Salipiger abyssi: one gene and its partner. The protein of the gene in region 2 interacts with the protein of the main gene of each other region in a pairwise test. Links are inferred from orthologs where the notes say so. Each region holds a gene or a part of one and is shown on either strand. Other genes may lie near its edges.

Region 1 (5,449 bases), 2.1 Mb from region 2 along the record:
CCAGATGCGCGCGGGACGGGCCTCAGCCATCGGGCTGCTCCGCCCCGCCGGCGCTGTCGCTGCCCGGCGCGATTTCCGGCAGGATCAGCGCCGAGGGCGCGCTCACCCGGCGCGCGCCGTGATCGCGCAGCACGCGCAGGAATTCCAGCCGCTCGTAATCGGCGGCCAGCCGCACCCGCAGCCGCCCGCCCGGATCCTCGGCCACCTGCCCGATGAGCAGGCCCGGCGGGAACACCTCGCCATCGCCGGAGGTCACGATGCGGTCGCCGGGGCGGACCTGATCGGCGTCTTCGAGAAAGTCGATGGGGGGCGCGGCGGAATTGTCACCGGTGACCAGCGCGCGCTGGCCGGAGGGCTGGATGATCGCGGGAATGCGGCTGGTGGCATCGGTCAGCAGGATCACCCGGGAGGTGTTCGGCCCCACGCCCGAGATCCGCCCCACCAGCCCGATCCCGTCCATGGTCGCCCAGCCGTCGACGATGCCGTCGCGCGAGCCCACGTTGATCAGCGCCGACTGCCGGAAGGGCGAGCCGCTGTCGGCCAGCACCACGCCGGTGATATAGGTAAGGCGCGGATCGAGACGCACATTGTTGAGATCGCGCAGCCGGGCGTTTTCCTGCTCCAGTTGCAGCGCCGCCTCTTTCCAGGCGGTCATCTGCCGCAGCTCGCGCCGCAGCTCCTGGTTCTGGTCGTAGATGCGCTGGTAGCTCTGGAAATCGCGCAGGATGCCCACCGCGCCGGTCACGGGCGCCATGGCCCAGTCGAAGCCGGGGATCACCGCATCGACGATCTGCGCCCGAAAGCGCTCGACCCGCGGGCTGTCGATGCGCCAGAAGATGAAGAGCCCCACGAGGCACAACAGCAGAACCGCCAGAAGCAGACGCTTCAGCGGGCCGGCATAATCCTCGGAATTGGTCCCGTGCTTGGCCATTCAACCCCTTATAGCAGGCTTGGGGCCGCCGTCACAAAATGCCGATCACGAATCGTAGTCGATGGCGTGGCGCAGCTGCTTTTCGTATTCCAGCGCCTTGCCGGTGCCGAGCGCCACGCAGTTGAGGCTCTCGTCGGCGATGGAAACCGCCAGCCCGGTCTGCTCGCGCAGCGCCAGATCGAGATCGCCCAGCAGCGCACCGCCCCCGGTAAGCATCACGCCCCGGTCGACGATGTCGGCGGCGAGATCCGGCGGCGTGGCTTCGAGCGCGGTCATCACCGCCTCGCAGATCTGCTGCACCGGTTCGGAGAGCGCCTCGGCGACCTGCGCCTGGCTGATCTCGGTTTCCTTGGGCACGCCGTTCAGCAGGTCGCGACCGCGGATCTGCATCGAGCTGCCGCGCCCGTCATCGGGCATGCGCGCGGTGCCGATGGAGGTCTTGATGCGCTCGGCGGTGGATTCGCCCACCAGCAGGTTCTGCTGGCGGCGCAGATAGTTTACGATATGTTCGTCCATGCGGTCGCCGCCGACGCGGATCGAGCGGGCATAGACGATATCGCCCAGCGACAGCACGGCCACCTCGGTGGTGCCGCCGCCGATATCCACGACCATGTTGCCGGTGGGATCGGTGATCGGCATGCCGGCGCCGATGGCGGCTGCGATGGGCTCGGCGATAAGGCCTGCCTTGCGGGCCCCGGCGCTCAGAACCGACTGGCGGATCGCGCGTTTCTCCACCGGCGTGGCGCCGTGCGGGACACAGACGATGATCTTGGGTTTCGAGAAGGTCGAGCGCTTGTGCACCTTGCGGATGAAGTGCTTGATCATCTCCTCGGCGGTGTCGAAATCGGCGATCACCCCCTCGCGCATCGGCCGGATGGCCTCGATGCTGCCCGGCGTCCGGCCCAGCATCAGCTTGGCGTCCTCGCCCACGGCCAGCACCTTCTTGACGCCGTCCTTGACGTGATAGGCGACGACCGACGGTTCAGACAGGATCACCCCCCGTCCCTTGACATAGACCAGCGTGTTCGCCGTCCCAAGGTCGATGGCCATGTCCGCCGAAAAGGCGCCCATGAGTCTGTCCAGTCCAAACATGCTGCGTCCTGCCCCGAATACTAGGATGGGCCCGCGACTCTCCCCGAGCCCAAGCCGGGGCCCTTATAGGACCGCTTTTGCGTACGCGAAAGGGGCAGGACCGCGCAAATCAGCGTGAAACCGCCTTTGCTCAGGCCGGCCAGGCGGTGGGCACCCGTTCCTGCACGCGTTTGAGCTTCAGCAGCTCCATGTAGTTGCCGATCTTGTGATCCTCGCCCGGGTTCGCCTCGTCCGGGGTCAGCCAGTAGAGGCTGCCGACATTTCGGAAGCCCAGGAAAGCCGGCGGCGCGTGGCAGACCGTATCGTCGATGCGGCAGATATTCACCACCCAGCCCTCCCCCGCCATGCGCCCGCGCGATTTGCAGGTTTTCGGCGAGGCAAAGGCGATGGTGGGTGTCGACAGCGAGGCCCCGACGATCTGCGCCGAAGCCGCGCCCAGGCTGTGGCCGACGATGAATTTCGGCCGCAGCCCCTTGGCGAAGGTATAGACGATCTGCGCGTGTTCCAGAAACCCGCCATGCCAGAGCGCGCCGCTGTCGCCCGGCACCACCTCGAACCCGTGCCCGTCCATCGGCCTGCCGCCGAATTGCAGGTTGAAATCGAACCAGTCCGACAGCTCGTTGGTGCCGGGGATCACCAGCGTGCCGTCCTTGAGGTAGAACGCCTGCACGCCGCGAATATCTATGGCGGTATGGACGCGGTCGCCGAGATCGTTGGCATAGGCATCGCGGATCAGCTCCGCCGCGCTCATCACGGGCAATTTGGCCATCGGAAAATCTCCTTCGCTGAAATCAATGACGGGAAGTCTAGCCGCTCCGGTCTCGCAAGGGGAGTCTTCCCGGCGCGATGCCCAACGCGATGCCTTGTTTCCGCGACCGGCTCGCATACCTCATGGGAAACGCAACGAGGGAGGCCGCCCATGGGGCTCAATGTCTATCTGTCCGGAGAAATCCACACCGACTGGCGCGACCGGATCATCGAAGGCGCGCAAGGGCTCGATCTGACCTTTTCCGCCCCGGTGACCGATCACGCCGCCAGCGACGATTGCGGCGTCGCGATCCTCGGCGCCGAGGAGAACAAGTTCTGGCACGACCGCAAAGGCGCGCAGATGAACGCCATCCGCACCCGCAAGGGCATCGCCGATGCCGATGTGGTGGTGGTGCGCTTCGGCGACAAATACAAGCAGTGGAACGCCGCCTTCGACGCGGGCTATGCCGCCGCGCTGGGGAAGTCGCTGATCATCCTGCAACCGCCGGAGCACGATCACGCGCTGAAGGAGGTCGATGCCGCCGCCCTCGCCGTGGCGCGCGAACCCGAGGAGGTGGTGGAGATCTTCCGCTACGTGTTGACCGGCACCCTGCCCGGCTGAGGCTGGGCCATCGGGGGCGTTGCCCCTCGCGCGCCGGGGCGCGCTCCCCCGAGTATTTGCCGGAAAGATGAAAGTAGCAGGTGCGCCCGGCCTTCATCTTTCGCAAAATACTCCCGCCGGAGGCGTCCTGCCCCCGGCGGGCATTGCAGCGCCGCTCAGTCGCGCGGCGGGATATTCAGCGCCGCCTGCACCGCCGGTCGGGCGAGGAAGCGGTCGAGATAGGCGACGCAGCGCGGGTGCTCCTCCCAGCCGACCGCCTCCTTGGCATCGTAGAAATCGAAGGCGTTGAGCCAGGGGCCCAGCGCCATATCGGCGATGGAATAGGGCCCCGCGATCCAGTTGCGCCCCTCGAGCGCGGTTTCGATCACGCCGAGCAGACGCCGCGCCTCGCCGACATAGCGTTCGCGCGGGAGCGGATCCTCGACCTTGGCGCCGGCGAATTTCCAGAAGAAGCCGAGCTGGCCGAACATCGGCCCCGGCCCGCCCATCTGGAACATCACCCATTGCAGGATCTCATAGCGCTCGCGCGCCGACTCGCCGATGAAATTGCCGGTCTTCTCGGCCAGATAGACCAGAATCGCGCCGCTCTCGAAGAGCCCGATCGGCGCCCCGCCCGGCCCGTTCGGGTCGATGATCGCGGGGATCTTGCCATTGGGATTGAGCGAGGTGAATTCGGGGCTTTTCACGTCGACATCGGCGAGGCTCACCTTATGCGGCTCGTAGTCGAGCCCCATCTCTTCCAGCGCGGTCGAGACCTTCACGCCGTTGGGGGTGGGGAAGGAATAGAGCTGGATGCGGTCGGGATGCGCCGCCGGCCAGCGTTTGGTGATCGGAAATGCGGACAAATCGGTCATTGCGGGTCCATGTCATATCGGAGGAGGAGGAGACGGCCGCACATTTCCCTTTCGGCTGAACGGCCTGCTGTGTCATGGGAGTTTCGTGATACCTTGCACAAGGTCGGGGCAAGCGCAAACGGCGCTCGCGATTTCATAGTAGTGGGACAGTTGGAATGATCCAGGAATTCAGAGACTTTATCGCCAAGGGCAATGTCATGGACATGGCTGTCGGCATTATCGTGGGCGCGGCCTTTACCGCCATCGTCACTTCGCTGGTCGGCGACATCATCAACCCGCTCATCGCGCTTTTCACCGGCGGCATCGACTTTTCGGGCTGGTTCTATGCGCTGGACGGCGGCGAATACGCCTCGCTCGACGCCGCGAAAGAGGCCGGTGCGCCGGTCTTTGCCATTGGCAGCTTCATCATGGCGATCATCAATTTCGTGATCATCGCCTTTGTCGTCTTCATGCTGGTCAAGACCGTGAACCGGATCAAGGCGGCGGCGGAAAAGCCCGACGATGTCGCCCCCGAGGTGCCGACCGGCCCCTCGGAACTCGATATCCTGATCGAGATCCGGGACTCGCTGAAGAAGTGATCTATGCCGGGCCCGCCCTCAGTGGCGGGCCTGCTCCTGCCGGCAACCGCATCGGTTGCGCCGGCCCGGCGGCTTCGCTATCAGGCCCGCAAACGCGGAGAGAGGCGCATGAGCCGAGCCATGAACATCGCCTATGGCAGCGTTGCCGTGGGGCTCGCGGTTCTCGCGATCAAGACGCTGGCCTGGTGGCTGACGGGCTCTGTCGCGCTGCTCTCGGACGCGCTGGAAAGCATCGTCAATGTCGCCACCGCGCTTGCCGCGCTGATTGCGCTGCGCATCGCGGCCCAGCCCGCCGATGCCGATCATCCCTACGGGCATCACAAGGCGGAGTATTTCAGCGCGGTGCTCGAAGGCGTGCTGATCGTCGTCGCCGCCATCCTGATTCTGCGCGAGGCCTGGAACGCCTGGGAAAACCCTCGTGTGATCTCCGAGCCGTGGCTGGGGCTTGGCATCAACCTGACCGCCAGCGTGCTGAACGGGATCTGGTGCTGGGTGCTGCTGCGTGCCGGGCGCGAGCTGCGCTCGCCGGCGCTCGCCGCAGACGGGCGGCACCTGATGACCGATGTGGTCTCGTCCGTGGGCGTGACCGCCGGGGTGGTGCTGGCGGTGCTGACCGGCTGGTGGT
Region 2 (3,036 bases):
CAGCACGCCCAGCTCGCGCGCGGCCTGCGCGATGATCGGGGCTGCACCGGTGCCGGTGCCGCCGCCCATGCCGGCGGTGATGAAGCACATATGCGCGCCGGCCAGGTGATCGACGATCTGCTCGATGCTCTCCTCGGCGGCGGCGGCGCCCACGGAAGCCCGCGCACCGGCGCCCAGCCCCTCGGTCACCTTCACGCCCAGCTGCACCTTGTTATGCGCCATGGACTGTTGCAGCGCCTGCGCGTCGGTGTTCGCGGTGACGAAATCCACGCCCTCGAGCTGCTGGGTGATCATGTTGTTGACGGCGTTGCCGCCGGCACCGCCCACGCCGAAGACCGTAATCCGGGGCTTCAGCTCTTCCTGGCCGGGCATCGAGAGGTTGAGTGTCATATGCTGGTCCGCCTGTCTTTTATGACTTGTTTGCACGCCTGTCCTGCGCCTTTGCGAGCAATTCTTACCGATATCTGACGGGTCGGTCACGTAAAAAACGCAGATTCGCCACGAAATATAGGGGATTCTGGGGCCGTCCGCGCGGGATTTCGCCGAAACCGCTAGATTTTGCGGCCTGCGCGCATCCACGCGCAACAGACCTCGGGCGGCACACCGGGATCACGGGTGCCGTCAGGGTGTTTCGCTCGCAATTTTCCGGGAAGTCTGCCCGACAACCCTCACCTCTGCGTCTTGTGCACAGATCTGTGGATAAGCTAGCAGAGTCGCGCTCCGCCGTCACCCCGGTATCTGTGGCGAAACGCGCGGATTTTCGCGCGCCCCGCCCTTTCATCTTTCTTCAAATACTCAAAAAAAACATCCCGCCCGCGCCACGGGCGCCGCCGCTCACCAGTTGTCGCGGAACCATTTCACCGCGCGTTTCAGCGAGCGCGCCGGGTATTTGTCGACCGGGATCTCGAAATCCCACCATTCGTCCTGCGGATGCGCCGCGAAAAGGCACATGCCCACGGCGCTGGCAAAGCCCGGGCCGGTGGCCGCCTGCGGCAGCCCGTGCACCCGCATCGGCCGGCCCAGACGCACCTGCGAGCCCAGGATCCGGCTCGCCAGCCCGTCGAGCCCGGGGATCTGGCTCGCCGCGCCCGTCAGCACGATCTGCTGGCTCGGCATATGCTCGAAGCCGGCGGCATCCAGACAGGAGCGCACCTCTTCGAGGATCTCCTCCACCCGGGGCCGCATGATGCCGATCAGCTCGGCGCGGCTGACCTGCCGGCGGTCATGATGCCAGTCGCCGGTATCGCCCGAGATCTCGATCATCTCGCGGTCGTCCATGCCGGTGGCGACGACACCGCCGTAAAAGGTCTTGATGCGCTCGGCCATCGCCATGGGGATCTGGAGCCCCATGGAAATGTCGCCGGTCACATGGTTGCCGCCCATCTGCACGGCATCCGCATAGATCATGTGTTTCTTCATGAAGATCGACACGCCGGTGGTGCCACCGCCCATGTCGATACAGGCCGAGCCCAGCTCCTGCTCGTCCTCGACCAGCGCCGCGATGCCGCTGGCATAGGCCGAGCTCGCGAGCCCCGCGAGCTCCAGATCGCAGCGCTTGACGCAATGCGCGATGTTCTGGATCGCCTGCGCGTTCACCGTCAGCATATGCATGTCGGTGGCAAGCTGCTGCCCGATCTGGCCGCGCGGGTCGTTCAGCCCGGAGCGGTGATCGAGCGCGAAATTCACCGGCTGCGCGTGCAGCACCTCGCGGCCATGGCCGAAATCCGGCACGTCGCAGGCCGAGAGCACCCGCGCCACGTCCTGCTCGGTCACCATGGTGCTCTCGATCTCGACCTGCCCGGCCAGCCCGTAGCTGCGCGGCTCGGCGCCCGAGAAACAGACGATGACGTGATCGACCCGGATGCCGGCCATCTTCTGCGCCGCCTGCACGGCGGTGCGGATGGCGCGCTCGGTCTCGCCCATGGCGGCGATCTCGCCGAATTTCACCCCGCGCGAGCGCGTCGTCGCCGCGCCGATGACGCGGAAGCCCGACTGACCGGCCAGCGAGCCGATGCCGTCATCGCCCAGCTTTTCCGTGCCGTCGAAGCGCAGCACCAGGCAGGCGATCTTGGAGCTGCCCACGTCCAGGATCGCCACCACCCCCCGCTGCATCGCCGCCTTGCGCATGTTGCGCATGGCGCGCTGGGATTCATAGAGCTCGATCATTATTGGTTTTCTCCGGTCTCCATGGCCTTGATCCGCCAGTATTCGCCTATCGCCTCGCCGTTCAGCCGCAGCGTCGGGCGCCGCGGCAGCCGCAGATCCACCGCCGCGATATCGCGCGACAGCATGTCCACCGCCTGATCCATGGCGATGGCGCGTTCCAGCGCCCGCACCGCGCCCGTCTCGGGCAGCATCAGGCGCTGGCCGCGATCCAGCACCACATCCCAGCGGCGTTCGCCGATCCGCTCCAGACCGCGCAGCCGCCCGGCAAGCGGCGCCGCCGCCTGCACCAGCTCCACCGCCTCGGCGACGAAATCGTCCGCGCCCTTGCCCGCGATCACCGGCAGCTCGGGATAGTCGCTCCGCGCCATCGCCGGCCTGACCCGCGCGCCGCTATCGTCGAGCAGCTCCAGCTCGCCGCGCAGCCGCCAGAGCGCCACCGGCACGCGCTCGGTCACGTCGATCTGCAACACCCCGCCCTGCCGGATGCGCAGCCGCGCGCTCTCGACCGCATCCAGCCCGACAATCGCGCCCTGCATCAGGCCGAGATCGAGATCGAAGGAGCTGACGGGAAAGTCGATGGGCAGGATCTCGCGGATATCCTCGGAGACGCCGGGGCTGGCGCCGTCGATGGCCATGAGATTGACCATGAATTCCGGCCGCGTCTCGATCTGGTTGCGGATGCCGGCGATCGCGTCGAGCACGGCGGTGCGGTGATCCTCATAGGAGAAATACCAGCTCGTCGCACCGAAACCGATCAGCGCCGGCAGCCCGACCCGCAGCGCCAGCCGGAAGAGCGGCGTCAGCATCAGCCGCTCGATGCGGTATTTCAGCCGCGAGGGCGCGGGATCGGGGCGGTGGACCTGCGGCGCG

Evidence for each region. Proteins that work in one complex are often made in the same cells at the same time.
Region 1: the proteins of ftsA (region 2) and Ga0080574_RS16105 interact in binary tests that used the Escherichia coli proteins (3 or more experiments, as listed by UniProt). The link is inferred for Salipiger abyssi from one-to-one orthologs.

Annotation. Positions count from the first base shown.
Region 1 is NZ_CP015093.1:2,580,682-2,586,130, reverse strand. What follows is about bases 1-2,779. They hold Ga0080574_RS16105 (rod shape-determining protein), read right to left. Parts: upstream 2,024-2,779; coding sequence 977-2,023; downstream 1-976. Other genes in these bases: Ga0080574_RS16100 (alpha/beta hydrolase family protein), read right to left, coding at 2,154-2,779; mreC (rod shape-determining protein MreC), read right to left, coding at 23-931; Ga0080574_RS16115 (rod shape-determining protein MreD), read right to left, coding at 1-30. Outside these bases: more of Ga0080574_RS16100, read right to left, coding at 2,780-2,792; Ga0080574_RS16095 (YtoQ family protein), read left to right, coding at 2,943-3,392; Ga0080574_RS16090 (glutathione S-transferase family protein), read right to left, coding at 3,548-4,246; large conductance mechanosensitive channel protein MscL, read left to right, coding at 4,402-4,824; Ga0080574_RS16080 (cation diffusion facilitator family transporter), read left to right, coding at 4,933-5,449. UniProt on the Escherichia coli protein: Forms membrane-associated dynamic filaments that are essential for cell shape determination. Acts by regulating cell wall synthesis and cell elongation, and thus cell shape.
Region 2 is NZ_CP015093.1:505,075-508,110, forward strand. What follows is about bases 1-3,000. They hold ftsA (cell division protein FtsA), read right to left. Parts: upstream 2,167-3,000; coding sequence 835-2,166; downstream 1-834. Other genes in these bases: ftsZ (cell division protein FtsZ), read right to left, coding at 1-390; Ga0080574_RS06045 (cell division protein FtsQ/DivIB), read right to left, coding at 2,166-3,000. Also shown: more of Ga0080574_RS06045, read right to left, coding at 3,001-3,036. UniProt on the Escherichia coli protein: Essential cell division protein that assists in the assembly of the Z ring. May serve as the principal membrane anchor for the Z ring.